One region of the Atlantibacter sp. genome, then DNA from elsewhere that is predicted to be linked to it. Evidence: predicted binding sites of a transcription regulator. Region 1 holds the regulator's gene; the other holds the start of a gene.

The links. The regulator PhoB, encoded in region 1, activates phosphate uptake and scavenging genes when phosphate is short. The targets are predictions, from matches to a motif close to CTGTCATAAAACTGNCNNAT.
Region 2: uvrB (excinuclease ABC subunit UvrB) is a predicted target of PhoB. The motif match lies at 2,529-2,548, and genes of this name have one in related genera.

What each region holds. Positions count from the first base shown of each region.
Region 1 is NZ_DAMBQK010000033.1:1,458-16,417, reverse strand. It holds gene RT120_RS20440 (peroxiredoxin C) at 1-361, shown strand, start outside; gene RT120_RS20435 (DUF3999 family protein) at 409-1,788, opposite strand; gene RT120_RS20430 (DUF2339 domain-containing protein) at 1,785-4,523, opposite strand; gene malZ (maltodextrin glucosidase) at 4,614-6,431, opposite strand; gene proY (proline-specific permease ProY) at 6,588-7,961, opposite strand; gene brnQ (branched-chain amino acid transporter carrier protein BrnQ) at 8,035-9,354, opposite strand; gene phoR (phosphate regulon sensor histidine kinase PhoR) at 9,757-11,067, opposite strand; gene phoB (phosphate response regulator transcription factor PhoB) at 11,091-11,780, opposite strand; gene sbcD (exonuclease subunit SbcD) at 11,969-13,183, shown strand; gene sbcC (exonuclease subunit SbcC) at 13,180-14,960, shown strand, end outside.
Region 2 is NZ_DAMBQK010000005.1:32,470-47,429, forward strand. It holds gene bioC (malonyl-ACP O-methyltransferase BioC) at 1-657, shown strand, start outside; gene bioD (dethiobiotin synthase) at 650-1,327, shown strand; gene RT120_RS06745 (ATP-binding cassette domain-containing protein) at 1,324-2,034, opposite strand; gene uvrB (excinuclease ABC subunit UvrB) at 2,787-4,808, shown strand; gene yvcK (uridine diphosphate-N-acetylglucosamine-binding protein YvcK) at 4,817-5,725, opposite strand; molybdenum cofactor riboswitch at 5,945-6,076, shown strand; gene moaA (GTP 3',8-cyclase MoaA) at 6,064-7,053, shown strand; gene moaB (molybdenum cofactor biosynthesis protein B) at 7,075-7,587, shown strand; gene moaC (cyclic pyranopterin monophosphate synthase MoaC) at 7,590-8,069, shown strand; gene moaD (molybdopterin synthase sulfur carrier subunit) at 8,069-8,314, shown strand; gene moaE (molybdopterin synthase catalytic subunit MoaE) at 8,316-8,768, shown strand; gene RT120_RS06785 (Bax inhibitor-1/YccA family protein) at 8,827-9,537, shown strand; gene RT120_RS06790 (YbhN family protein) at 9,598-10,563, opposite strand; gene clsB (cardiolipin synthase ClsB) at 10,573-11,805, opposite strand; gene RT120_RS06800 (endonuclease/exonuclease/phosphatase family protein) at 11,802-12,563, opposite strand; gene RT120_RS06805 (YbhQ family protein) at 12,694-13,110, shown strand; gene RT120_RS06810 (ABC transporter permease) at 13,072-14,178, opposite strand; gene RT120_RS06815 (ABC transporter permease) at 14,189-14,960, opposite strand, start outside.

The DNA.
Region 1 (14,960 bases):
TCACAACGCATGGCGTAACACGCCGGTTGATAAAGGCGGTATTGGCCCGGTTCAGTACGCGATGGTTGCCGACATCAAACGTGAAATCCAGCAGGCTTACGGCATCGAGCACCCGGATGCAGGCGTTGCGCTGCGTGGCTCCTTCCTGATCGACAAAAACGGCGTGGTTCGCCACCAGGTGGTTAACGATCTGCCGCTGGGCCGTAACATTGATGAAATGCTGCGTATGGTTGACGCGCTGCAGTTCCACGAAGAGCACGGCGATGTGTGCCCGGCTCAGTGGGAAAAAGGCAAAGAAGGTATGAACGCGTCTCCGGACGGCGTGGCGAAATACCTGAGCGAGAACGTCGCTAAGCTGTAATAACGACTTCAAAGAAAAGGCCCGATTGCGGGCCTTTTTTTATGGCATCAGGGTTTGTTTTTCACTTCCCGCCACAGCCGGTACGCAACGCCCAGCAACCCCAGCACGCCAATCACCAGCACGCCCCAAATCAGCATCGTCATCCACTGGCTGCGGCGCTCTGCCGGATCGACCGCCGTTAACCGCGCCTCGCCGCCCAGCGTGACGGTATCGGCTTCCGTGGCAACCGGTAGTGAATCCAGCGTGTATTGCCCGCGCAGTTTTTCGGGGATCACCATATCCAGCGCCATCGCCTGCGGTTTAGCGGCCTTGTTTCCCCACGTCAGCATAAACGGCCCCGTCCCCTGAGGAATAAACACCAGCGCCTGGCTGGCGCGTAATCCCTGCACTTCCGGCGGCGTATCGCCCCAACTGGCATTGATGCCTTTAATCCTGATGGCCTGAACCATCTCCCCATTGAGCGTTACAGGTTCAGATTGCATCTCACTCACCCGGTAAAGCACCGTTTTTTGTAGCGGTAGCCAGAGATCATCAGCGCGGCGGCGATAGTCAATTTCTACCGGTAATACCTCGTTTTCTTTACCCGGATTGATCGCCAGCGCCGTTAGCGGCTGTGGATTAACCCAGCTGTATATCGCCACGCTAGCCTCGGCGCTTTCTTTGTGGGCCGACAAATAAATGTTGGCATTGCTTAAATCAGCGGCTGATGCGATGGCTTCCACGCTTTGCACGTTGATATTTTCAGGCGCGTCAAATACCGTCATCAGTAAATAGCGCGGCCCCTCGTCAGAGAGCGTGACGCCAGCCTGAAGCGTATCATGCCTGAGCTGGCTGCTACCGGACGTGAGATCCATTAACGGCGCATCCTCAACCAGCAACTGCCACTTTTTTAGATCGGCGCTGGAATAAAGATCGACTTTTGCCTGCCAGTTTTGCGCCAGTTTCACCCAACCCAGACGCAACTGCGCCACCGCCAGCGAACTTTTCTGCTCATCCGGCAACGTCATCAGAAAACTTTGGCTAATACGACTGGTATCGTCACCATCAAGATGGACTTCCGCCCCGCCCGGCATTTTTACCGTCAGGCTGTTTTGCCCTTCGTATTTAACGTGCTTAATATCCAGCGGGAAGACGTTCAGTGCCACCGGTTCAGGTGCGGGCTTTGGCCGCTGCTGATGGAGCGTCAGCGCGAACGGCACGGCTTCGCCTTTACTGTTAAACACCCGAACGTCGCGAAAATCGGGCCAGACGGACTGCTCATACACCTGGGTTGGCAACGCGATTTGCCAGAAAGGAGATGCCCCTTCGCTTTTCAGATGCATCCCCCAGGCATAATCCTGCGGCACGTCTGGCGCAGCGTCCTCTGCGAACCCAGGAAGCGCCATCCAGAGCGCTGCCATCGCGATAATTTTTGCTATTCCCTTCATTCCGACTCCGCCTTATTAACGTCCGCTTTCGGTGGCAGCGGTGAAAAATACCCGACGATCAATACCAACACCGCCACGCCGATAAACGCGATGGCGCGTGCCAGGCCGCCGCCCCGTGCGCTGTCTACTAAGATTAACTTCGCAATCACCACGCCGAGCAACGCAGCGCCCGCCATCCAGTTTTTACGGCTGGCAGAATGGGTCGCTTTAACCATGACTCCCAGCGCAATGAGCATCCAGAACAGTGCAAAGGTGGTTTGGATCAGGCGCGAGGCCCACAGCGAGTCAAATTGCCAGGCAACACCGCCGTAGTTAGCGAGTATTCGCATCAGCATGCCGTTCGCCCACCAGAATGCCAGCCCGGCAAGGATTAGCGGTACAAATTGTGAAACCGAATCATAGGCCACAGGCCGATGCGCATTGATAAATCGTGCAGCAACCCACAGCGCAACCAGGCCATAACCCGCACCGATTTCCAGCGGATTCATCAACGGGAACCACGGCCAGCCAGCCATGACGCCGTCGAGCAGGTTACTGAATATCACCGTACCAAAGAGCAGCGCAATCAATGGCAATAGCCCAATATTGGCATACAGGGCTGGCCAGACGCGTACCGGCCACAGATTGCGGCGGATAGCGCCATGCGCCAGCATGATAATGCTCCCGGCACTGGCCATGATAATGCCCGCCTGCCACTCATCCGATCCCCATGGCAGGTCTTCGATAAACCAGTGGATCTCCAGGCCGACGATGCTCAGGACCATCCAGAATAAAGATAAATGGAGTGCCTGCGAAAAATAGGCCTGGGAAGGGTCATCGTCTTTGTAGAGCAACGCCAGCGCACAAACTATAGCAACAGGCCAAATCAAACCTTGCCATCCAGCGCTGAGTAACGCCTGCTCCTGGGCAGCCTGGATAAAAATGGTAACGATCAATGTGGGCCAGAGCAGCCATTGCGTATAGCCCAGCTCGCGCCATGACAGGCGTTGACTGGCGAACCGCCAGCATCCTGCTGAAATACATGCGAGTAACAGCGCACCGACGGGCAAGTTGACGTACGGGCGTAATACCAGTTCATACACACAGGCGAAAGCGATTACCCACAGGCCTATCGATCCATACAGGAAACCAGTGCTGAGATGGGTATCTACCGGACGCCATAGCATAGCAGCGGCAAACCAGGTCGCACACAACACACCAAAAACCAGTATGCCGGTCAGCGGCGGCATATTCAGCGACGCTGCAAAAATAGCGCTGAATAACGCCAAAACCAGCAATCCAGCACCGCTGTAACTCATCCGTAACTGACGCTGCTGAAGGCCAAGCCACAGAATGCCCAACCCTTCCAGCGCCCAGGCCATGGATGTCCAGCGCGCTGACAGCGCCAGCGGGATCGCCAGGGTAGTGAACGCGCCGCCCAGCGCCAGCGCGGCCAGCACCAGGATTTTCCCCTGCCCCGGATAACGGCGTAGCACCAACCAGCCCAGCACCAGATAGACCAGCCCAAAGCCCAGCGCCGACAGCGCCGGGCCGTATTCGAAATGGCGGGCGATGGCGTACTGCATGCCAAAACCGAGCAGCGGCGGGGCGAACAGCAACACGCCGTCGATAATTTTTTCTTTACTCTCCTGCGCACGCAGCGACAACCCCACGCACAGCACGCCAAATAGCAGAATATTGGCGGTCAAGAAGAACTGGCTGCTGAGATAAATTTCCGGTCGATAGCCGTTCATCCCCCACAGCCCGGCGACACCAAAGGTAAACGCCATACCCAGCAGATTGAGCACCCGCCAGTGCTGCCACCAGCTAATCGCCAGAATGCCCACCGAGAGCAGCAGATAAAACGAAAACAGCGCGATGTGATTGCCGGAACCGGTAGAAAGCAGGATTGGCGCGAGGTAACCGCCGATGCTGGCGAGCATCGCCAGGCTGAGCGCCTTTTGCAGCACCGCCAGCCCAACGCTGGCTGCGCAAATCAACAGCAGCAGACCAAACGCCAGGGTCATCGGCAGCATTTGCCACAGCCGGAAAGCGCCGAAGACGGTGAGATACAGTGCGCCAGTCGCCCCACCCTGCAATATCAGGCCGTACAGAGGCTGTTTGTGGCGCAATTTAAAGCCGAAGAATAGCAGACCCATCGAGCCCGCCGCTGCCGCCATCAGGCGCAGTTCCAATGGGAACATGTCGCGCTCGACGGTATAGCGGAACAGATAGGCCAGGCCGAGAAACAGCAGCAATACCCCCAGTTTCGCCAGCGGATTGCCCTGCATAAACCAGCGCACCAGCGAACTGAACATGCCGCTGAACTGCGAAGGGGGGATATCCTGAATGGGTTCAGAGGTAGATGCTGAGGGAACGGGTAAAGGAACCGTTGGCGACGCAACAACTGAGGCTGCCTTCGATCCGCCATTCCAGGGAAGCGGCGTTTCGTCCACCGGTGCAGGCGGAGCATTTTCCGCCATGGGTTTCTGCCGGTGGCGCTCAATACGTGCGATGAGGTCGTCCTCAAATGCATGCGCCGCCTGCACTTCCGTTTCCCTGCGCACTTCCGGCGTCTCTGGCGCAGGCGAGGCTTGATCGGCAAGCCTCGTCTCCAGCACGGTGACCCGTTGGCGCAGATGCATTAATTCATCCAGCGCGGCAGTACTTTTTCGCCACGCCGCTACTGCCATAATGGGAATAACAATAACGACGAAAAAGAGTATTAGCCCAGCCCAGAACAACAATCCATCCATGTAGTTTTCCTTTCAATCGGCTCACGCGATTACGGCGTATTGTTTCAAATGGCGCATCTCAAGGCTAGGCAGGCGTTTCTGAATTAGGATTTAGCCGTTTCGCCATACGCCGCAGGAAATGGCTGGCATCAAGAGCGATTGTCCCGCTATTTGCGCCTTTCCTTCCTCCAGCCGCCACTCGGTTTCCGCCATTAACGGCGACCAGGGTAACTCGACACGCGTGTCATCGCCCCGGTTAATGGCAACCAGCACTTTTTGCTGCTGCCACAGGCGCATAAACACCACCACATCCCCTTTAGCGTATAGCACATTGCAGCCGCCGTAGCGTAATGCGCGAAGCTGTTTACGCAGCCGCGCCAGGCGCTGATACAGCGCGAACAGGTCGCGATCCTGCTTTTCGGCGTCCCACGGATAGGGTTTACGGCAAAACGGATCGTTATTGCCGTCCAGCCCCACTTCATCGCCGTAATAGATGCAGGGAACGCCGGGCCAGCAAAACAGCCACACCACGCCCAGCGGCAGGCGGGCGACGTCCTTACCCAGTAGCGTTTTGAAACGCGCGGTATCGTGGCTGTCGAGCTGGTTAAACATCCGTAACTGCTGCTGATGGGAAAGCCCGGCGCGGTACTGCTCCATCCAGCGAATGCAGATTTCGGCGTCAATGTGCTGCGGATCGTAAGAGATATCGGTATTCGCTAAAAATCCCCACAGCGGTATCGTGAAGCCGCGGTAGTTCATCGCCGCATCTTCCGCATCGGCCTGCAACCACTGGCGGGCATCGCCAAAATGTTCGCCCACGATGTAGGCCTCGGGGTTGACCTCTTTCGCCGCCTGAGTAATGCCGCGCACGTGCTGGAGGTTATTCTGCGCCCCGCCCGCTTCGCCCAGCATATGCACCACGTCCAGCCGCCAGCCGTCCATGCCCCAGGGCTCGCGCAGCCAGTGGCGCACCACGCTGTCTTCACCGTGGTAGATTTCGTCGATAAGTGTCGAGGACTGATAATCGAGTTTCGGCAGGCTCGGGTAGCCCAGCCAGTCCAGCGCCTGTCCATCCTCAGAAAAGCTGTACCAGTCGCGATAAGCAGATTCCGGGTTATGACACGCCCCGCCGGTGGCGGCGTTATGGCGGTCGAACCACGGATGGGAGTCGCCGCTGTGGTTAAATACGCCGTCCAGCACAAGCCGCATCCCGGCACGGCGGGTGTTATCGCGCAGGCGCAGCAGCGCCTGGTCGCCGCCGAACTGCGGGTCGACGTGGCGGTAGTCCTGGGTGTCATATTTATGGACGCTGGGCGCGGTAAACACCGGGTTGAGATACAGTGCCGTGACGCCAAGCTTTTGCAGCCACGGCAATTTTCCGCTGATGCCGTCCAGATCCCCGCCGTAAAACGTCGAGCCGCCCGCCTCGGCAGTCACCGGTTCGTCCCAGTCGCGCAGAATGATGTCGCGGTGAGCAGCATGGTGATAGTAAACATTATCCTGCCCGGCCTCACGCGGCAGGCTACGGGCGAAACGGTCAGGGAAGATTTGATAAAAAATCTGGTCCGCCACCCAGTTAGGCCCATTATCCGGCGCATCCACCGCGAACTGCTCAAGGCGCGCGGGCGGAAAATCGTTAAACCCCTGGGGCGTAAACCAGCGCTGGCGGCTGGGCCACAGTAGCTTAAAACTGTAGCGGCGGCGCGGCTGCCCTTCGTCCAGCGCAATAGTCGCCCGCCAGGCGGTCACGCCTTCCTGCGGCGCTTTGCGCACGCGCGTCATGGGAATGGAAGTCTCTTCGTTATCGCGTTCCGCGCGCAGCGTCACCCGCTGCGGCAAATCGTCCCCGGAAAGCCACAGCGTGATGGTCAGCCGCTGCGCGTTCTGCTTGATAAAAGGCGCCACCGGAAGGTGCCAGGCTTGCAACATCGTATTTCCCCTCGGTCAATTTTTGACGCCACCATGCCATATCAGCGGCAAGCCGCCTTCCTCATTTTGCTTTTATTTGGGGGAGGAGTTAACAGGTGGAGAGACTGAGCGTAGAGCGAAAACAGCATCCCCGCCAGGCGGCGGGGATGGTAGGCATTATGCGGTAATACGGGTGCGCGCGTCGTGGCGGCGTTTAAACACCCAACCCACCAGCAGCAGGACAATCCACGCGAAACCGACATAGAGCGAGATGCGGGTATCCGGGTGATAGCCAATCAGGCCGATAATAAACACCAGGAAGATCAAGCCAACAATCGTGGTGGCGACGCCGCCCGGTACTTTAAATTTCAGCGCCTTGATCTCTTCGGGGGATAAGCGGCGGCGGAACCCGATCTGCGACAGCAAAATCATGATCCACACCCACACCGTGGCGAAGGTCGCCAGCGAGGCAATCACCAGGAACACGTTTTCCGGCATGATGTAGTTGAGATACACCGCCAGCAGCAGCGCGGCGGTCATCACCATCACGGTCACCCACGGCACGCCGTTACGCGAGGTTTTGGCGAAGACTTTCGGCGCGCTGCCCTGGTCCGCCATGCCGTGCAGCATACGGCCAACGCCAAACACGTCGCTGTTAATCGCCGACAGCGAAGCGGTGATCACCACAAAGTTAAGAATACCGGCAGCAAAGGTGATGCCCATATGCTGGAAGGTCAGAACGAACGGGCTGCCGTTGGTGCCGACCTGGTTCCACGGATAAATAGACATAATCACAAACAGCGTACCCACGTAGAACACCAGAATACGCAGCGGAACCGAGTTGATGGCGCGCGGAATCGACTTCTCTGGATCTTTGGCTTCGCCTGCGGTGATACCAATAATTTCGATGCCACCGTAGGCGAACATCACCATCTGCAACGCCATCACGGTGCCAATCCAGCCATTGGCGAAGAAACCGCCGTGGCTCCACAAATTACTGATGCCGGTAGGCTGGCCGCCGTTGCCGATGCCCCAGATAATGATGCCGATACCGGCGGCAATCATGATGATAATGGTGGCGACTTTAAAGAATGAGAACCAGAACTCCATCTCGCCAAACACTTTGACGCTCATCAGGTTGATGGCGCAGATAATCAGCACCACGCTCAGCACCCACACCCAGTGCGGCACGGTGGGAAACCAGACGCCCATGTAAATGCCGAAGGCGGTGACGTCGGCGATGGCGACAATCAGGATTTCGAAGCAGTAGGTCCAGCCAGTGATGTAGCCCGCCAGCGGGCCTAAGTTTTCCTGGGCATAACGGGAGAACGAGCTGGCCGCAGGGTTATGTACCGACATTTCACCCAGCGCGCGCATAATAATGTATGCCGCCACGCCGCCAATGATATACGCCAGCAGCACGCTCGGACCGGCCATTTTAATGGCGTCGGCTGAGCCGTAAAAAAGCCCGGTGCCAATCGCCGAGCCGAGCGCCATAAAGCGAATATGTCGTGTACTCAAACCGCGTTTGAGCGTAGTCCCGTTATCCATGTTGTTAAGTACCTGGTTACACAATAAAAAAACCACGGAGGGGGCTCCGTGGTTAAAATCTGTCCGGCTTTATTTAGTGCGCGGTGGAGGTCACTTGACGCCCCGCAGCGCGATCCCAAATAGCGGCAATCACCACCATCGCTACCGTCGGCATCAGCCAGGCCAGCCCTTGATCGGCCAGCGGCATTTTCTGCGTCCAGGCAGGCAACATGTCGCCCAGCGCTGAAGCCTTCACGCCGTCAATCAGGCCCAACAGCAGGCTGATTAACATTGCCGGTGCGATAACGCGGGTGGAATTGTGCCACCAACCGCGGGTAAAGCTCAACACTACCAGCACGATGCACGGCGGATAAATGGCCGTCAGCACCGGAATAGAAATCTGGATCAGGTGGCTCAGGCCCAAATTCGAGACCAGCATCGAGAAGCCGCCGAGAATAAACACCAGCGCGCGGTACGAGAGCGGCAGATACTGCGCGAAGAACTCAGCGCAGGCACAGGTCAGGCCAACCGCCGTCACCATACAGGCGATGAAAATCAACGCGGCCAGCAGGAAGCTGCCTGCGCCGCCAAAGGTGTGCTGCACGTAAGCGTGAAGGATTGCCGCGCCGTTAGCAGACTGATCGACCAGGCTCGCACTGTCTGAACCCAGGCGGAACAGAGCCAGGTACAGCAGGGTCAAGCCCACGCCCGCCATCAGGCCAGCCCAGACGGTATAACGTGTCAACAGACGTGCTTCGGTGACGCCGCGTGAACGCGCCGCATTGACGATAACAATACCGAATACCATTGCGCCCAGGGTATCCATGGTCAGATAGCCGTTAACGAAACCGTTAGAAAACGCCGCATGCTGGTAAGCGTCAGTGGCTACGCTGATATCACCTGCCGGCCACAGCAGAGCGGCAACCGCCAGGATGGTCAGCGCGATAATTTTCAGCGGCGCGAGGAAGTTGCCCACGGTGTCGAGCAGTTTGCCCGGATACAGGGAAACCAGGATCACCAGTGCGAAATAGATCAGGCTGTAGATAAACAGCGGCATCGGGCCTGCGCCCGTCAGCGGCGCAATTCCCATTTCAAACGAAACGGTGGCGGTACGCGGGGTGGCGAACAGCGGCCCCACGGCCAGGTAGCACACGGTCGCCAGCAGGATGCCCGCGCCACGGCCAATCGGCGTGCTCAGGCTGTCCACGCCGCCGCCGACTTTCGCCAGCGCGACCACGGTCAGTACAGGCAGGCCGACCGCCGTGATCAGAAAACCAATCGCCGCCGTCCAGACGTGTTCACCTGCCTGCAGGCCAACCATAGGGGGAAAGATGATGTTGCCGGCGCCTACAAACAGCGCAAAGGTCATAAAGCCCAGTGCGATGATGTCACGCGATTTCAGTTGATGGGTCATAAAGTCTAACTGCCTGTGGATGTGGTGTTGAAAAGAATGACGTTTAGGTTGCCAGCGCTGAGCGAAATAGCGTCGTTTCGTTATAAATCAGCGAAAAACACTTACCTGATGCCGTGGCGGAGAATAGTTTTTTGGATTACCACGAAATTACAGTGAGTCTGGCAACATCAGGTGCGCAATTTAAACGCTTATAACGTTTGAAGGCAATAAGGGATCTAAAAACCAGTAGATTATTCCACAATCGTGAAATGAGTTAGATATTCATACCAGAATCTTAAAAATGTTATGGCTTTTAATGCGAACAAAAAACAAACAACCGTCAAAAATAAGACAGTTATTCAGGAAACCAAACGGCAAAAGGGCCAGTTTACTGGCCCATGGAAACTAAGTTTTACAGCGGGTTTAGCTGATTTGCCGCACCGGGGCAGGATTTGCGATAAGCCGTTCCGGCAGCACAAAACTAAAGGTGGTGCCTTTAGCAGGCTGGCTCTCGATTTCAAGCCGCGCATCGTGGTGGCTGAGGGCGTGCTTAACAATCGCCAGCCCCAGTCCGCTGCCGCCAGTCTGGCGGGAACGGGCTTTATCCACCCGGTAAAAACGCTCGGTGAGACGCGGAATATGCTCCGCTGAAATTCCCGGTCCGTTATCCTGTACCGAAAACTTTGCTCCCTGCGGTGTGCGCTGCCAGGTTACGGTAATCGCCGTGCCTTCCGGGGTATGGTTAACCGCGTTATACACCAGGTTGGATATCGCACTGCGCAGTTGTTCATCATTGCCCAGCACTTTTAAATGACTGTCGACGTCAAATGTAAGCGTATGTCTTTTATGGCTTAAGGTTTGCGCCTCGCGCTCCACCACCCGCAACATCATCGGCACGTCAATTTGCTCATTCAGCACCAGCGCGGGCGCGGCCTCGATTTTCGACAGGGTCAGCAGTTGCTTGACCAGGCCTTCCATCCGGTGGGTTTGCTCGCGCATGGTATGGATGGCTTTCTCGCGCAGCGGGCCTTCGAGCGGTTTATCGTCCATCATTTCCAGATAGCCCTGGAGCACCGTCAGCGGTGTACGCAATTCGTGACTGACGTTAGCGAAGAAATTACGCCGTGCGCCTTCCAACTGGTGCATTTGCGTCACGTCGCGCGCCACCATTAATAGCTGTTCTTCGCTGTAAGGCATAACGCGGAATTCCAGGTGGCGGCCGTTATTCAGCACCAGATTCAGCGGGCGAGTAAACTGCCGCCCCTTTAGCCAGTTGGTGAATTCGGGGTAGCGCAGCAGGTTAAGGATGTTTTGACCGTTATCGTCCGGCCAGCGCAGCCCCAGCAGTTGCTGAGCCAGGCCGTTACACCAGAAGATATTGCCCTCTTCGGTGGTGAGGATCACCGCATCCGGCAAGGATTCCGCGCCGCTGCGAAAGCGTTTGATCAGGCTGCCCAGCTCGCGGCGGCGCTTTTTGTTCCGCAACTGCATTTGATGCAGGCCGTACAGCAGCGGGTCCCAGCTCCCCCGCCCCGGCGGCGGCGTCATGCTGCGATCGACCCAAATCCACCAGGAAAGGCGCATCAAATTCCAGAAATGCCAGACCAGCAGGCTGGTGACCGCCAGCAGCAGAAACCACGCCCAGTAACCAAAAATGGCCCCCAGAATCAGGGCCGGGATACAACACAGCACCAGCTCAAGGGCCAGCCTTTTCCATGACAGCCGTTCCAGCACGCGTCACTCTCCGGTTATCGTGATTAAAAACGACTTGAGAAGCGGTAGCCGGTTCCGCGAACCGTTTGCACCATACGATCGTGCCCGCTCAGCTCCAGCGCTTTACGCAGGCGGCGGATATGCACGTCCACGGTTCGGTCTTCCACATACACGTTGGTGCCCCAGACGTGATTAAGCAATTGCTCGCGGCTGTAAACCCGCTCCGGGTGGGTCATAAAGAAGTGTAACAGTTTGAATTCGGTGGGGCCCATATCGAGAGGGTTTTCGCCAGTCATCACGCGGTGGGAGCTGGGGTCGAGGCTCAGCCCCTGCATTTCGATCACCTCCTCCACCGCCATCGGGGAGATGCGGCGCATCACGGCTTTGATCCGCGCCACCAGCTCTTTCGGGGAGAACGGCTTGGTGATGTAATCGTCCGCGCCGGTTTCCAGCCCGCGCACCCGGTCTTCTTCTTCACCGCGCGCGGTCAGCATCATGACCGGGATATCGCGGGTCAGCGCTTCGCGTTTGAGATGTTTAATAAACTGAAGCCCGGAACCGCCCGGCAACATCCAGTCCAGCAGGATAAGGTCGGGCCAGGGTTCGTTAAGCTGATTCACCGCGGTGTCATAATCTTCCGCTTCAACCGGCTGGAAGCCATTTTGTTCGAGTACGAAGCACACCATCTCACGGATTGGCGCTTCATCTTCAACGACCAGGATACGTCTCGCCATGATTAGCCCTGTCAAATTAAGTCGAATTTTCTGAATGCGGCGCCATTATGCGTCAGTTTTATGACAGATTTATGAAAAAGATGACGGTCTTATGACCCATCAGTTTGCTGTATAAATCTGACCTCAGGACAGTGAAGTATAAGGAGGGTTATAATCCCCCTTTCGCTTTTACGCCACAGGGAATGACGATGCGCATCCTCCACACCTCAGACTGGCATCTCGGTCAAAATTTTTATACCAAAAGCCGCGCGGCGGAGCACCAGGCCTTCCTGACGTGGCTGCGCCAGACGGCGGCGGAGCAGCAGGTGGATGCCATTATCGTCGCCGGGGATATCTTTGATACCGGTTCGCCGCCGAGCTACGCCCGTGAACTGTATAACCGCTTCGTGGTGGATCTCCAGCCGACCGGCTGTGAGTTAATCGTCCTGGCGGGCAATCATGATTCGGTTGCGACGCTCAACGAATCCCGCGAACTGCTGGCCTGCCTGAATACCCGGGTGGTCGCCAGCGCGCAGCGTGATCCTGAAGGCCAGGCATTGATTATCAATAAACGGAATGGCGAGCCGGGCGCGGTACTGTGCCCTGTCCCGTTTTTACGCCCGCGCGACATCACCAAAAGCCGCGCCGGCGAATCGGGCAGCGATAAACAACTGCAACTGCTGGACGCCATTACCCATCATTACCAGGAGTGCTTTGAAGCCGCCTGCCAGTTGCGCGGCGAACGCGCGCTGCCGGTTATCGCAACCGGCCATTTAACCGCGCTGGGCGTCACTAAAACCGACGCGGTACGCGATATTTACATCGGCACCCTCGACGCGTTCCCCGCCAGCCATTTCCCGGCGGCGGATTACATCGCCCTGGGCCATATTCATCGCGCCCAGGCGGTGGCAAAGAGCGAACATATCCGCTATTGCGGCTCGCCGATCCCGTTAAGTTTTGATGAAACCGGCAGTGAAAAAGTAGTGAATCTGGTGGAGTTTTCCGGCGCATCGCTGGCGAAAATCACCCCGCTGGCAGTACCGGTTACCCAGCCGCTGGCGATGATCAAAGGCACGCTGGCGCAAATCGAGCAGCAGCTTGAGCAGTGGCGCGACGCGCCCGCCGAGCCGAAAACCTGGCTGAATATCGAAATTGTCAGCGATGATTTCCTGCACGATATGCAGCGCCAGATCGTTGCCATGACCGAAAATCTGCCGGTGGAAGTGATCTTACTGCGCCGTAACCGCGAGCAGCGGGAACAGGCTATCGCCCGGCTGGAAACCGAAACCCTGAGCGAACTCAGTGTAGAGGAAGTGTTTGAGCGCCGCCTGCAAAGCGAAGCGCTGGAAGAGGATGAAGCCGCCAGGTTGAGGACGCTGTTCGCCCAAACCCTGGAGACGATGCAGCAGGAGGAAAACGCATGAAGATTTTGAGCCTGCGTCTTAAGAACCTCAACTCCCTGAAGGGTGAATGGAAAATCGACTTTACCCAGGAGCCGTTTTCCAGCAATGGACTGTTTGCTATCACCGGGCCAACCGGCGCGGGGAAAACCACCCTGCTTGATGCCGTTTGCCTGGCGCTGTATCACAAGACGCCGCGCCTCAACACCATCTCCCAGTCGCAGAATGATTTGATGACCCGCGACACCGCCGAGTGTCTGGCGGAAGTGGAATTTGAAGTTAAAGGCGTGGCCTATCGCGCGTTCTGGAGCCAGTATCGCGCCCGCTATCTGCCGGACGGCAAACTACAGCCACCCCGCGTGGAACTGGCCCGTAGCGCCGACGGGAAAATTCTGGCGGATAAAGTGAATGACAAGCTCGATGCCGTTGCCACATTAACCGGGCTGGATTATGACCGTTTTACCCGCTCGATGATGCTCTCGCAGGGGCAGTTTGCCGCATTCCTGAACGCCAAAGCCCAGGAGCGCGCAGAGCTTCTCGAAGAACTGACCGGCACCGAGATTTACGGCGTGATTTCCGCGCGGGTTTTTGAGCAGCATAAGCAGGCGCGTATCGATCTGGAAAAACTGCAATCCCAGGCGCAGGGCGTAATGTTGCTCAATGATGAGCAGCGCCAGCTGCTTGCGGAAAGTTTGCAGGCGCTTACTTCAGAAGAGCACGCGTTGCAGGCGCAGCACCAGCGCAACCAGCATCACCACCAGTGGTTAAGCCACAAAGCGCAGCACGAGCGCCATTGCCAGCAGGCGCAAACCGATCTGGCGCAGGCGCAACAGGCTCAGCTCGCGGCACAGGCCGATATCGCCAGGCTGGAACAAGCCCTGCCCGCCGAGAAACTGCGCCCGCTGTGGCAGCAGCGCCGCGACCAGCGCCAGGCGCTGAAACGGACGCAAACCCAGCGCGATGAAGTAAATGCTCGCTTACTTAATGAGAAGCAGCGCCGCCAGCAGATCCGCGCCGCCATCGCCCAACGCGCTGCTGATTCACGGTCAGAACTGGAGCAGATAACCGCGCTGATGCAAACCCACCACCGCTGGGGCCAGTGGCAAAACGAACTGGCTGGCTGGAAATTCGCCTTCGCTGAGCGCCGCCGCGACGGAAGCCGGCTCGGCGAACTGCGTGCCGCGTTGGATCAGGTAAAGAAAAAACAGGCGCTGCTAGCCCCCGTCACGCTGACGCTGACGCCTGAAGAACTGAGCAGCCAGCTACAACGCGCCGCCGCCCAACGCGGGCAACGCCAGAAACTGGCTGTGCTGCACCGGGATATTGCCGCCCAACGCCAGCGCGCCGGGCAGCTCGACCAGCAGCGCCAGGGCATTACCCGTCAGTTAGCCGATCTGGAACGTCAGTTGGGTGAGAAGCGCGCGGCGTATAAAGAGAAACAGGAAGAGGCGGCGAAGGCTTTCCAGGTGTGGGAACTGGAAAAAACCATCGCGGGTCTGATGGCGGAGCGGGCGCGGCTCCAGCCTGAAGCGCCCTGCCCGCTGTGCGGCTCTACCCATCATCCGGCCATCGAAGCGTATAACGCTATCCAGCCGAATGACAGCGAGGCGCGCTACCAACAGCTCGAGAAGGAAAAATCGGCGCTGGGCGAACAGGGCGCGACGCTGCGCGGCCAGCAAAACTCGCTGCAAAAGCAGTTAATGGAGCTGGACGCCGAAGCAGCAGGCATTACCCAGAAAGCGCAGGCGCTGAACGCAGACTGGAATACGCTGTGCCAGGCGCTGGGCGCGACGCTGGACGC
Region 2 (14,960 bases), on a different contig from region 1:
CTCATGGGTTTGCTGGATCAGGCATCGTTTGCTCAGGTGCTTGATGCCGGTTGCGGCACCGGTTATTTCAGCCGCTACTGGCAGCAACGGGGCAGTTGCGTGACGGCGTTGGATCTGTCTGAGGAGATGCTGCGTACCGCTCAGGGGAATCAGGCGGCGCAGCGTTATCTCCAGGGAGATATTGAAAACCTGCCGCTGGCGTCAGAAAGCGTCGATTTAGCCTGGAGCAACCTGGCGGTGCAGTGGTGCAGCGATCTTGCCGGTGGGCTACGTGAACTGTGGCGCGTGACGCGCCCCGGCGGACGCATCGCCTTTACCACGTTGGTTGCCGGATCGCTCAACGAGCTACACCAGGCGTGGCGCGGGGTGGATGATGCCAGCCATGCAAATACTTTCTTACCCGTTGACGCGGTGCTGGACGCCTGTGCGCCGTTCCCACTGCACTGGCAGCTAAGCCCGCTGACGCTGCATTTTACCGACCCGCTCAGCGCCATGCAGTCCCTGAAGGGCATTGGCGCGACCCACCTGCACCACGGGCGTGAAAACCGGGTATTGACCCGCAGCCAGTTGCAACAACTGGCGCTGGCCTGGCCGCAGCAGAGCGGACGCTATCCCCTGACCTATCAACTTTTTTGTGGAGTAATAAGCCGTGAGTAAACGCTGGTTCGTCGCCGGAACCGACACCGAAGTGGGCAAAACCGTCGCCAGTTGCGCATTATTGCAGGCAGCCAACCGGGCGGGCTACCGCAGCGCCGGGTTTAAGCCCGTGGCGTCGGGCAGCGACATTACCCCTGAGGGCGTGCGCAACAGCGATGCGCTGGCGCTCCAGCGCAACAGTTCACTGGCGTTGGGGTATGACGAAGTCAATCCCTACGTGTTTGAGGAACCGACGTCGCCGCATCTGGTAAGCCGTTCTACGGGCGTGGCGATTGAACGCGCGGTGATGTCGCAGGGGCTGGCAGCGCTCGAACAAAGAGCCGACTGGGTGCAGGTTGAAGGCGCAGGCGGCTGGTTTACCCCGCTTGGCGAAACCTGGACCTTTGCCGACTGGGTGGTAGAAGAACAACTGCCAGTGATCCTGGTGGTGGGCGTTAAATTGGGCTGCATCAATCACGCCATGCTGACTGCCGCTGCCGTACAAGCTGCCGGGTTACGTTTAGCGGGCTGGATCGCCAACGACGTGACGCCGCCCGGCGCGCGTCATCAGGATTATTTAGCCTCGCTACAGGCGCGTATTCCTGCGCCGCTGCTCGGCGAAATTCCCTGGCTTAACGACCCGTTTACCCAGGATACAGGCCGTTTTCTGGATATTTTCCTGCTCGATTAACAGTGAATCAAGGGCAGCAGGCGCGGGTTATCGAGTTGCGCCACGCTGCCCTGCGCCACGCTTCTCCCTTTGTGCAGCAGGCAAAAACGCTCGGCCACTCGGCGGATAAACGACATCCGCTGCTCTACCATCAAAATCGACAGGCCGAACTCGCGGTTTAGCCGCAGTAACACATCCCCCAGCTTGTGAATAAACCCGGCGCTGTTGCCGCGCGTGGGTTCATCCAGAATCAATAATGCCGGCTGGATCACCAGTGCATTGGCCAGCGCCAGCCGCTGCTGGTTCTCATCGCTCAGCGCCGCGCCGCGCGTGTGGCGCAGCGGATACAGTTCGGGAAACAGCGTAAAGGTCGATTCAGGGATCGTTCCGTGGTTCTCTCCGGCGGCGCGCAGGGCGATGAGCAGGTTCTCTTCCACCGTTAACCCGGAAAAAATCCGCCGGTCGTGAGGCACGTAACCGATGCCCAGCGCGGCGCGCATATCGGCGCTGGCGTCAGTGAGCTGTTGCGGCGCAAATCCGGCATGTCGCCAGACGATAGTGCCGCTCTGGACTGGCAGATGCCCGGTAATGCAGTTTAGCAACGTGGTTTTTCCCATCCCCTGTGCGCCGGTAATGCAGATGCACTCCCCGGGGAGCATCTCCAGATCCACATTCCATAAAACATGGCGTTCGCCATAAAACTGATTCACTGAATGCAAACTCAACATAAATGCTCCTGGGTTGTACCGCGACGGATTCAGGAATACTGCAATTCCTCTGCCAGTGCGGCTGCGGATGAGCAGCGAGAAGTAAAATTAAGAATAAACTCACACATTCGGCGTATTCCTGCGCTTGCGGGTAATAGCGCAAGATAGCGCTGCACTTTAACAGTGCTTTAACATTCTCCGCTGGTGCAGCGGTGCGACCAGTAGCGGTACGGTTGCGCAACGGATCCGCCAGGCATGTCAGTTTTGGCAAAAAACCACCAAAATTAGCGATAAATTTTTTTTTACCCGACCGGCCCACCAAAAGCAGGGTTTGTCCTGGGCGGCGAGGCTTCAGGGCTGCACCCACTTATCCACTATTCCTGTGGATAACCTTGTGCATTAGAGTTAGAAAACTGGTGGGAAGCGAGAGAATACGCGGGTTGCGCATGAATTGGCGCGAAAGGCGGCTCATAAAAATTTAGTTTATTTTACAACAGATTATATAAAATCAATGGTTGTCAAAAAAGTGTCACGGGTTGCCACAAAACTTTCATTACCTTGCTTGACAAATGTTAAAAAACCGGTTCGTTTGGGGATAACCGGCTATTGCGCACCAATATATCCTGTTTATACTTTTGCCGGCGGTTGACCGCAAAATTTTGGTGTTAAATCAAGTGTATCCTGTACTGTGTTTTTATCCAGTCTTTTGCGTTGGCAAATTGACCGTGAGGGAGTAAAATTATCCATTCCCCCCGCAACGCGCCAGGTATCCAATGAGTAAACCGTTCAAACTCAATTCCGCTTTTACGCCCTCCGGTGACCAACCCGAGGCGATCCGCCGTCTGAAAGAGGGGCTTGAGGATGGCCTTGCCCATCAAACGCTGCTGGGGGTTACCGGCTCGGGGAAAACGTTCACCGTGGCGAATGTCATTGCCGATTTGCAGCGCCCAACCATGGTGCTGGCGCCCAACAAAACGCTGGCGGCACAGCTGTATGGCGAGATGAAAGAGTTCTTCCCGGATAACGCCGTAGAGTATTTCGTCTCGTACTACGATTACTACCAGCCTGAAGCCTACGTGCCGAGCTCAGACACCTTTATCGAGAAAGACGCCTCGGTGAACGAACACATTGAGCAGATGCGTTTATCCGCCACCAAAGCGCTATTAGAGCGCCGGGACGTGGTGGTGGTGGCATCGGTGTCCGCTATTTACGGTCTGGGCGACCCGGATCTGTATCTCAAGATGATGCTGCACCTCACCAACGGCATGATTATCGACCAGCGCGCCATTCTGCGCCGCCTGGCGGAGTTGCAGTACACCCGCAACGATCAGGCGTTCCAGCGCGGCACCTTCCGGGTGCGCGGCGAAGTGATCGACATCTTCCCGGCAGAATCGGATGACGTGGCGCTGCGCGTGGAGCTGTTCGATGAAGAAGTCGAGCGCCTGTCGCTGTTCGATCCGCTTACCGGCCAGGTTGAAGGGGTGATCCCACGTTTTACTATCTACCCGAAAACCCACTACGTGACGCCGCGCGAGCGCATTGTGCAGGCGATGGAAGAGATCAAAGTGGAACTGGCCGATCGCCGCAAGGTGCTGCTGGCCAACAATAAGCTGCTGGAAGAGCAGCGCCTGACCCAGCGTACCCAGTTCGATTTAGAGATGATGAACGAGCTGGGCTACTGCTCCGGCATCGAGAACTACTCGCGCTATCTGTCCGGGCGCGGTCCGGGCGAAGCGCCGCCGACCCTGTTTGACTACCTGCCTGCCGACGGCCTGCTGGTGGTGGACGAATCCCACGTCACTATTCCGCAAATCGGCGGGATGTACCGTGGCGACCGGGCGCGTAAAGAAACTCTGGTGGAGTACGGCTTCCGACTGCCGTCAGCGCTGGATAACCGCCCGATGAAGTTTGAAGAATTCGAAGCGCTGGCCCCGCAAACTATCTATGTCTCGGCCACGCCGGGCAATTATGAACTGGAAAAATCCGGTAGCGAGATTATTGACCAGGTGGTGCGCCCGACCGGGCTCCTCGATCCGGTTATCGAAGTGCGTCCGGTGGCGACCCAGGTGGACGATCTGCTGTCGGAAATCCGCAAGCGCGCCGCCATCAACGAGCGCGTACTGGTCACCACGCTGACTAAACGCATGGCGGAAGACCTTACCGAGTATCTCGAAGAGCACGGCGAGAAGGTGCGTTATCTGCACTCGGATATTGATACCGTGGAGCGTATGGAAATCATCCGCGACCTGCGTCTGGGCGAGTTTGACGTGCTGGTGGGCATCAACTTACTGCGTGAGGGCCTGGATATGCCGGAAGTGTCGCTGGTGGCGATTCTGGATGCCGATAAAGAGGGCTTCCTGCGTTCCGAGCGTTCGCTTATCCAGACCATTGGCCGCGCGGCGCGTAACGTTAACGGCAAGGCGATCCTGTACGGCGACAAGATCACCCCGTCAATGGCGAAAGCCATTGGCGAGACTGAGCGCCGTCGCGAGAAGCAGCAACGCTATAACGAAGAAAATGGCATTGTGCCGCAGGGGCTTAACAAGAAGGTGGTGGATATTCTGTCTCTGGGCAGCGGTCTCGCCAAAACCCGTAGTAAAGGGCGTGGTAAAACCCGCAGTGCTGCTGAGGTTGAAGCCGCGGAACTGGCGCTTACGCCAAAAGCGCTCCAGCAGAAAATCCATCAGCTGGAAGCACAGATGCTGCAACATGCGCAGAATCTGGAGTTCGAAGAGGCTGCCGCAATCCGCGACCAGTTGCATCAGCTGCGCGAACTGTTTATCGCTGCCTCCTGATACGCCGGTTATCCCATCTTCTGGACCACTTTATCCAGTGCCGCCCGCAGCAAATGCCTGTCGTGGCGGTAGGGGATATCTTCCGCTTCCAGCGGCTCCTGAATAATCACCTTCTCTGTTAGCCCGGAAATATCGACTTTCGGGCCGACCACCACCGCATCCACCAGTGGTTTCCCGACGTAGCGTTCCATAATGGCCAATTTTTCTGGTATCGACAGTTGCGCAGCGGGAACGCTCAGTTCACGGGCTAAATTGCCGATATACACCACCGGGGCGGGGGTGCGTCTCAGCGCCTGGGCGAGATCGGGCAGTAACAGCAGCGGCATCAGGCTGGTGTAAAAGCTGCCGGGCCCCATCAGGATCAAATCCGCTTCACCAATCGCCTGTAACGCTTCGCGGGTTGCCGGGGCGTTGGGGTAGAGCGACAGTTGCTGCGGCGGCTCGCGCAGTTGATCAATATTCACTTCACCATAAACATCATGCCCATCGGCGTCGGTCGCCATTAAATCCACCGGTTGCTCAGACATGGGGATTAAAAACGCGTCTACTTTCAGCAGGTTTCTTATTAAATTAATCGCTTCTAAGGGCCTGACGCTTAAGTGATCTAACGCCTTTAACATCAGATTTCCGAGGTTATGACCGGATAATTCACCGTTACCGCCAAAACGGTACTCAAACATTGCGGAAGCAACGCTCGGCTCGGTAATTAACTGGTTTAAACAGTTACGCATATCGCCCCAGGCTATACCCCCTTCGGAGCGGCGGATACGGCCGGTCGATCCCCCGTTATCGGTAGTGGTGACGATGCCGGTCAGGCGTGAACCCAGGGAGGAGAGCGAAGACATCACACGGCCTAAACCATGCCCGCCGCCGAGCGCCACCACCCGGTCCAAATCCGCTAAGGTGCGATTACGCATAGATGTTCCTTCATTCTGTTGATAAGCAATACGTTAGCTCAATCCATAAAAAAGACGAACCTTGCGGATTAAAATGATGCATGTCAAAACAAAACCGTCAGTTTTACGTATTCTGTAACGAAATCGCAGAATAACATCGTTATATACAATTTTATACAGCGAAATTGAACATGGCAGGGGCGTTTAATCCACGCTACTATGCCATTAACCCGCTTCATAATGTGAAGCATACACTCAAGCCTCTTTGCCTACGTCGATGATAGGGCAGTTTGGCCGTGACAAACGTCACCAGGGTGCAGAAAGAAATGCCTGCATCTCCCGTATCTGGAAAGGTGTACATGGTCTCTCAACTTACCGATGCCTTCGCGCGTAAGTTTTTTTACTTACGTTTGTCGATTACCGATGTGTGTAACTTCCGTTGCACCTACTGCCTGCCGGATGGCTACAAACCTGCCGGGCACACCAATAAAAGCTTCCTCAGCGTGGAAGAGATCCGCCGCGTGGCGCGCGCGTTCGCCAATATGGGCACCGAGAAAGTGCGCCTGACCGGCGGTGAACCGTCTTTACGCCGCGACTTCACTGACATCATCGCCGCTATCCGTGAAAACGATAATATTCGCCAGATTGCCGTGACCACTAACGGCTACCGGTTAGCGCGCGACGTCGTCGCCTGGCGCGATGCCGGGCTAACGGCAATCAACGTCAGCGTAGACAGCCTTGACGCGCGCCAGTTTCATGCCATCACCGGCCAGGATAAATTCCATCAGGTGATGGAAGGCATCGACGCCGCCTTTGACGCGGGTTTCAGCAAAGTTAAAGTGAATACCGTGCTGATGCGCGACGTAAATCACCATCAGCTCGACACCTTCCTCAACTGGATCCAACCGCGCCCCATCCAATTACGCTTTATCGAGCTGATGGAAACCGGCGAGGGCAGCGACCTGTTCAGAAAACACCATATCTCCGGCATGACGTTGCGCGAAGAGCTGTTAAAACGCGGTTGGATCCACCAGATCCGCCAGCGCAGCGACGGCCCGGCCCAGGTGTTCTGCCACCCGGATTACGCGGGCGAAATTGGCCTGATCATGCCCTACGAGAAAGATTTCTGCGCCAGTTGCAACCGGCTGCGCGTCTCGTCGCTGGGTAAACTGCACTTATGCCTGTTTGGCGAAGGCGGCGTGGATCTGCGTGATTTGCTGGAAGAAGATAACCAGCAGGCGGCGCTGGAAGCCCGTATCGCCGAGGCGCTGCACCATAAAAAACAGACGCATTTCCTGCATCAGGGAAATACCGGGATCACTCAGAATCTGTCATATATCGGCGGCTAAGCCGGTCTTCAGGAGAACACTATGAGCCAGGTGAGCGCAGAATTCATTGCGACGCGTATCGCTATTCTTACCGTTTCCAGCCGTCGCGGCGAAGAGGACGATACTTCGGGCCACTATTTACGCGATGCGGCACACGATGCCGGGCACCATATCGTGGATAAAGCGATTGTTAAAGAGAACCGCTACGCCATCAGAGCCCAGGTTTCCACCTGGATTGCCGATGACAATGTGCAGGTGGTGCTGATTAATGGTGGTACCGGTTTTACCGACGGCGACCAGGTGCCGGAAGCGCTGCTGCCGCTGTTCGATCGCGAAGTGGAAGGCTATGGCGAACTGTTCCGGATGCTCTCCTTTGAAGAGATCGGCACTGCGATGATGCAGTCCCGCGCGGTGGCGGGCATCGCCAACCGCACCCTGATTTTCGCGATGCCGGGTTCAACGCGCGCCTGCCAGACCGCCTGGGAACATATTATCTCCGGCCAACTGGACGCCCGTAACCGCCCCTGCAACTTCCACCCTCATTTGAAGAAATAACCATGTCGCAACTTACTCATCTTAACGCCGCTGGCGAAGCCCATATGGTGGATGTTAGCGCCAAAGCGGAAACCGTGCGGGAAGCGCGCGCCGAAGCCTTTGTCACCCTGCGCGCCGACACGCTCGCCATGATCGTCGACGGCAGCCACCATAAAGGCGATGTGTTCGCCACGGCGCGTATCGCCGGCATTCAGGCCGCGAAACGCACCTGGGAACTGATCCCGCTGTGCCATCCGCTGCTGCTCAGCAAAGTGGAAGTGCAGCTTGAAGCCGAACCGGAACACAATCGCGTGCGCATCGAAGCGGTGTGCCGCCTGAGCGGCAAAACCGGCGTGGAGATGGAAGCGCTGACGGCGGCGTCAGTGGCGGCGTTGACCATTTATGACATGTGCAAAGCGGTGCAAAAAGACATGGTAATCGGCCCGGTGCGTTTACTGGCGAAAAGCGGCGGTAAATCCGGCGATTTCAGCGTGGAGGAGTGATGATTAACGTTCTGTTTTTTGCTCAGGTGCGGGAACTGGTCGGCTGCGACCGGCTGGAAATCGCGGAAGCCTTCCCGACGGTGGAATCGCTGCGTCAGCATCTGGAAAGCCGGGGAGAGCGCTGGGAGCTGGCGCTGGAATCCGGCAAACTGCTGGCGGCGGTGAATCAGACGCTGGTGGCTTTCGACCATCCGCTGAGCGAAGGCGATGAAGTGGCCTTTTTCCCGCCAGTCACCGGAGGCTGAAATGCAGGACACTAAAATTCGCGTGGGCCACGAGGGCTTTAACGTTGGCGACGAATACCAGTGGCTGGCGGCCTGTGATGAAGACGGCGCGGTAGTCACCTTTACCGGTAAAGTACGCAACCATAATCTGGGCGACAGCGTTAGCGCGTTAACCCTCGAACATTATCCGGGCATGACCGAAAAAGCGCTGGCGGAAATCGTCGCAGAAGCCCGTGAGCGCTGGCCGCTACAGCGCGTCTCGGTTGTCCATCGCATTGGTGAACTGTGGCCCGGCGACGAAATTGTTTTTGTCGGCGTAACGGGCGCGCATCGCAGCCAGGCCTTTGAGGCGGCGCAATTTATTATGGATTATCTGAAAACACGCGCGCCGTTCTGGAAGCGTGAAGCCACGCCGGAAGGCGACCGCTGGGTAGAATCCCGCGACAGCGACCATCAGGCGGCGGAGCGCTGGTAAGACGGTTTTTCCAGGATCTGTTACCCTTTAGGTAAGGTACTTAGCCAAAGGAGGCATCATGGATAGATTTGAACGTCCCGAACAAACCATCGTTCAACAGACCCGCACAGGGTTACAAACTTTTATGGCCCAGGTTTATGGTTGGATGACCTGCGGCCTGTTACTGACCGCATTTATCGCCTGGTACGCCGCCAACACGCCTGCGGTAATGATGTTTGTGTTTCAAAGCCAGATTACCTTTTTTGGTTTGATCATCGCCCAGCTCGCGCTGGTGTTTATCCTGTCGGGTTTAGTGCATAAGATGAGCGGCGCGCTGGCGACTACGCTGTTTATGCTCTATTCGGCGCTCACCGGCCTGACGATGGCGAGTATCTTCCTGGTCTACACTTCCAGCTCCATTGCCAGCACTTTTGTGGTGGCAGGCGGGATGTTTGGCGTGATGAGTCTGTATGGCTACACCACCAAACGCGACCTGAGCGGTTTCGGCAATATGCTGTTTATGGCGCTGATCGGGATTATTATTGCCTCGCTGGTTAACTTCTGGTTGAAGAGCGAAGCGCTGATGTGGGTAGTGACCTATATCGGTGTGATCGTGTTTGTCGGGCTGACGGCATATGATACCCAGAAGCTGAAAAACATCGGCCAGCAAATTGACATATCCCATCGCGAGAATCTGCGCAAATATTCAATTCTCGGCGCGCTGACGTTGTATCTGGACTTTATTAACCTGTTCCTGATGCTGCTGCGTATCTTTGGCAACCGGCGCTAAACTTATAAAAAAAACCGCATCGGCTCTCAACCTGATGCGGTTTTTTTTATTCTCGTACTGTCAACTCGTCCCCATCTTCTGCTCATTCTTCGCGCGTAATTTCTTAGCGCGGCTCTCCAGCCACAGATAGCAAATCAGCGCCAGCAGTAGCGGGATAAAGAAATAGAGCACACGATAGGCCAGCAGGGCGGCGATGATTTTCCCCTGGCTGGTGTGTTCCCCCGCCAGCAGCGCGATAAATACCGCTTCCAGAACGCCAATCCCCGCAGGAATGTGGACAATCGCCCCGGCAATACTGCTCACCAGCAACACGCCCAGCACGAAGAAATAATTCACGTCCTGGCCGAGCAGGATCCAGATAATCGCCCCCATCGCCATCCAGTTCAGGCTGGAAATCCCCATTTGCATCAGCGCGAAACGCCAGCCGGGCAGCACCAGTTTCTGGCCTTTAATGGTGACATGACGGCGTTTAGCGAAGGCGCAGGCCCAGAGATAGACCGCGCTCAGCACCAGCAGCACCGCGCCGATAATACGCAGCGTGCTGTCTTCGATATACCAGTGCGAGGGCAGTTCCACCACGCCAAAGCTGAAAATCACCCCGCCGAGGAGCACATAGCCCAGCCAGTTGGTGGTAATGCTCAGGGAAAAGATGCGCGTGATAGTGGCGCTGGGCAGCCCTAACCGGGAATAGAGCCGGTAACGCATCCCGATGCCGCCCACCCAGGTGCTGAGCGTCAGGTTAAAGGCATAGCAGATAAACGACACCAGCATCACCTGGCGCTTCGCCAGCTTATGCCCGCAGTAAAGCCGCCCAAGCAGATCATAGCAGCCGTAAACCAGATAGCTGACAATCACCAGCGCCAGCGCGGTCAGCAGCGCGGTGTGGTTATAGTTGCGGATGACTTTCCACACTTCCTCCCAGTCGACATTGCGCGCATACACCACCAGCAGCACCGCGACCGCAATAAAGAAAACCCAGGTGAGGATCTTTTTGGCTTTACGCCACTTCGGATGAGATTTCGCCATGTTGTGTCCTTAAGCCTTATCCGTGGTTTCAACCCGATCCTGGGTTTCAATTTCGGGCTGTACGGGCGGCTTTACCTGGGAAAGCCGCGGAGTATGCGCGGGCAACCAGCCCACCAGCGCAGGGAAATGACGCAGGAAGTGGAACGCCAGCACGCTCTTGGTCAGGTTCCACCAGGTGCGTTTCGGCACCATCGTTTCATCAACCTGGCGGCACTCTTCGGTGATCAAGCGGGTGAGGTTTTCATACAGTGTCTGGTTGAAATTGCGGTCGTGAATTAACACGTTGGCTTCCAGATTCAGCGACAGGCTCAGCGGATCGAGGTTGCTGGAGCCCACTGTCGCCCAGTGGTCGTCCATCACCGCCACTTTGCCGTGTAGCGGGCGCGTCAGGTATTCGTACACCTCCACGCCGCCTTTTAGCAGATAGTTGTACAGCAGCCGCGCGCCGACCCGCACAATCGGCATATCCGGTTCGCCCTGTACGATTAAACGCACCTTCACGCCGCGCCGCGCCGCATTACGCATGGCGTGCAGCAGCCGGTAGCCGGGGAAAAAGTAGGCGTTGGCGATAATCACTTCCTGACGGGCATTGGCCAGCATTTTCAGGTAATGGCGTTCAATATCATCGCGGTGCTCTTCGTTATCGCGCCAGATAAACAGGGCCTGTGCTTCACCCGGCGTGGCGTTATCGCTGGCACGGGTGCGTCGACGCCACCAGCGGCGCGGCGTTTCATTTTCCGGCAGATTAGATATGACAAACTGGCGAATATCCTCTACCACGGGCCCTTCGATACGCACCGAATAGTCCTGTTTGGCTTCCGGGCCGTAGTCGATCATGTGTTCAGCGGAGTAGTTGATCCCGCCGACAAAGGCGATGCGATCGTCGATCAGCACGATCTTGCGGTGCATCCGGCGGAACAAATTGGTGCGCATCCCGAAAATCTTCGGGCGCGGATCGTAATAGCGGAAGATCACGCCCGCCGTAGTCAGTTCGGTAACAAACTCATCGCTCAGATCCGGCGAACCGTAGCCATCAAGCAGCACTTCCACGTTAACGCCGCGCGTTGCCGCCGCCAGTATCGCGCGGTGTAATTGTCGCCCGACGTTGTCTTCGAACCAGATAAAAGTCTCTAAGTAAACCTTATGCTGCGCCTCTTCGATGGCGCTAAACACAGCGGGGAAAAACATGTCGCCGTTTTCCAGTAACTCAATCTGATTACCATCACGCCAGTTGGTTTTCATAAATGGATCTCCACTGCCAAAGGGGCATGATCGGAAAGGTGTCGCCATTCACGCAGCGGTAACGCGGTTGGGCTGCTGGCCGAGGCATTTTTGACATAAATGCGATCGAGGCGTAGCAGCGGCATCACCGCCGGGAAGGTACGTGCCGGACGGCCTCTGGCGCGGGTAAACACCTCATCAAGCCCGGCTTTTGTTTTAAGAATAGTGTTGGCTTTTTGACGCCAGTCGTTAAAATCGCCCGCCACCACGATAGGCTCGCCGCCGGGCAGGCTGTTGACCAGATCGCACAGCATTTCAAGCTGGTCATGGCGATGCGCTTCCTGGAGGCCAAGATGAACGCAGATCACGTGCAGCGTTTTATTCACTTCGGCCAGATTAATACGGCAGTGCAGTAGCCCGCGTTTCTCATGACCGTTGTGCGAGACATCGAGATTTTCATATTCATTAATGGGAAAGCGCGACAGCACCGCGTTGCCGTGATGCCCTTCGGGATAAACCGCGTTGCGCCCATAGGCGTAATCGTTCCACATGGTGTCGGCGATAAATTCGTAGTGGGTGGTATCCGGCCAGTTTTCGAAGTGCAGCGGATGCACTTCATGGGCGCCCATCACCTCCTGAAGACAAACGATATCGGCTGAAACGGTGCGCACGGCGTCACGCAGCTCCGGCAAAATAAAGCGCCGGTTCAATGCGGTAAAACCTTTGTGTGTATTGATTGTGAGCAGTTTGAATGAAAATGCAGCAGTCTTACTGGCCATGTTCCCCCTGCCTGTGTTTTTCCAATGAAAATAAAGTGTAGTCTTAGTCACAAAAAGGTGCGGGGTTACGGAATTTTCCGTAAAGTGCGGTACTCTCAGTTACAGCGAGAAATTCCGAAGGAGAGAATTCATGAAGTGGCAACAACGTATTCGTGTTGCAACCGGCCTTAGCTGCTGGCAGATCGTGCTGCATTTGGCCGTTATCGCGCTCCTGGTGATGGGATGGATGAGCGGCGCGCTGGTGAAAGTGGGCATTGGTTTATGCCTGCTTTACGGCGTAACGGTAGTAATGATGTTCGCCCTGCAACGCGTCCACCAAGGGCGTCTGCGCGAACTGGGCGACTTCCTTGAAGAGCTCACCACCACCTGGTATTTCGGCAATGCGATTATCGCGCTGTGGTTGCTGTCGCGCATCGTGCACAACAACCTGATCCTGGCGGTCGCCGGGCTCGCCATTCTTGCTGGCCCGGCATTAGTGTCGCTGCTGGCGAAAGAGCGTAAACCGCGTTTAAGCGATCTTTCTTCTAAACATAGCGTACGCCGCTGACCCCGTCGTGGCCGCGATCACCAGTAGCGGCCACAAACTCCCCCAAACAATATCGAAACTGGCATCCTTCAGGTAAATCTGCTTGGTGATATCGGTGAAATGCCGAATCGGGTTCACCCAGGTCAGGTTTTGCAGCCACACCGGCATGTTCTCTACCGGCGACACATACCCCGACAGCAGTATCGCGGGCATCATAAAGACAAACACCCCGATAAACGCCTGCTGCTGGGTTGAGCAGAGCGAGGAAATCAGCAATCCGAAGCCGACCAGCGACAGGCCGTAAATCAGCATGGTGAAATAGAACAGGCTGAGCGAGCCGGAGAACGGAATATCGTAGCCCCAAATCCCCACGCCCAACACGATGCTGGCCTGGAACGTCGCCACGATCAGCGCCGGGACCGCTTTACCGACAAAAATCTGCCAGGTCGCCAGCGGCGAAACTAATAGCTGATCCAGCGTGCCCTGTTCCCGTTCGCGCGCCACCGACAGCGACGTCACAATCATCACCCCGATGGTGGTGATCATGGCGATCAGCGATGGCACCACGAACCACTTGTAATCCAGATTCGGGTTGTACCAGTTGCGCACCACCAGTTCGCTGTTGTTCGGCTTTGGTTTGCCATCCATCAGATCCTGCTGGTACTCCTTCACTATCTGCTGAATATAGTTGGCAGCAATCTGGGCGCTGTTGGAGTTACGCCCGTCGAGAATTAATTGCAGCGGGGCGGTTTCAAAGGTATCCAGCTTGCGCGAAAAGTCGGCCGGAAAGCGGATCAGCAACAGCACTTTCTGGGTATCGATAGTGGGGCGGATCTCCGCCGAGCTCTTCAGCAGGGTGATATGGCTGAACGCGGTGGCCTTAGCGAAGCGCTGGGTCAGCTCAACGGAGTGTTTGCCGTTGTCCTCGTTATAAATCGCGATGCTGGCGTTGGTGACTTCCAGGGTGGCGGCGAACGGGAACAGCAGCACCTGGATCACCACCGGTAAAATCAGAATGGCGCGGGTTTGCGGTTCGCGCAGCAGCGACTGTAGCTCTTTGCGGATCAGCGTCCAGAGACGATGTAGCATTTCAATCTCCCTAGTCCAGCCGACGTTTGGTTTTCAGCCACGTCAGGCCGATAAACATCACGGCGGAAGCAATCAAAAACAGCACATTAACGATCAGCACCGCCGGAATGGTGCCGGCCAGGAACAGGCTTTGTAGCGTAGTGACGAAATAGCGCGCCGGAATAATGTAGGTCACGGCGCGGATCACCGCAGGCATACTGTCGATCTGGAAAATAAAACCCGACAACATCACCGACGGCAAAAACGCGGCGTTCAGCGCCACTTGGGCGGCGTTAAACTGGTTGCGGGTAATCGTGGAGATCAACAGCCCCATGCCGAGCGTACTGAGCAAAAACAGGCTGGTGATAAAAAACAGCAGCCACAGCGAGCCGCGATACGGCACGCCAAGAATAAATACCGACACCAGCATGCACAGCAGCATCGCCAGCATACCGAGGAAGTAATAGGGGATTAACTTGCACAGCAGCAGCTCGCTGCGCGTCACTTCGGTGGAGAGTAGCGCCTCCATGGTGCCGCGCTCCCATTCGCGGGCCACCACCAGCGAGGTTAAAATCGCGCCGATCACCGTCATGATAATGGTCACCGCGCCGGGGATAATAAAGTGCTGGCTAATCGCGGCGGGATTAAACCAGTAGCGCGTCTGCACGTCGATCAGCGGCTCGAAGCTTTGGCCATTATCCTCCGCGCGCTGCATCTGCCAGATTTGCCAGATGCCTTCGATATACCCCTGCACAAAATTGGCGGTGTTAGGCTCACTGCCGTCGGTGATCACCTGAACCGGC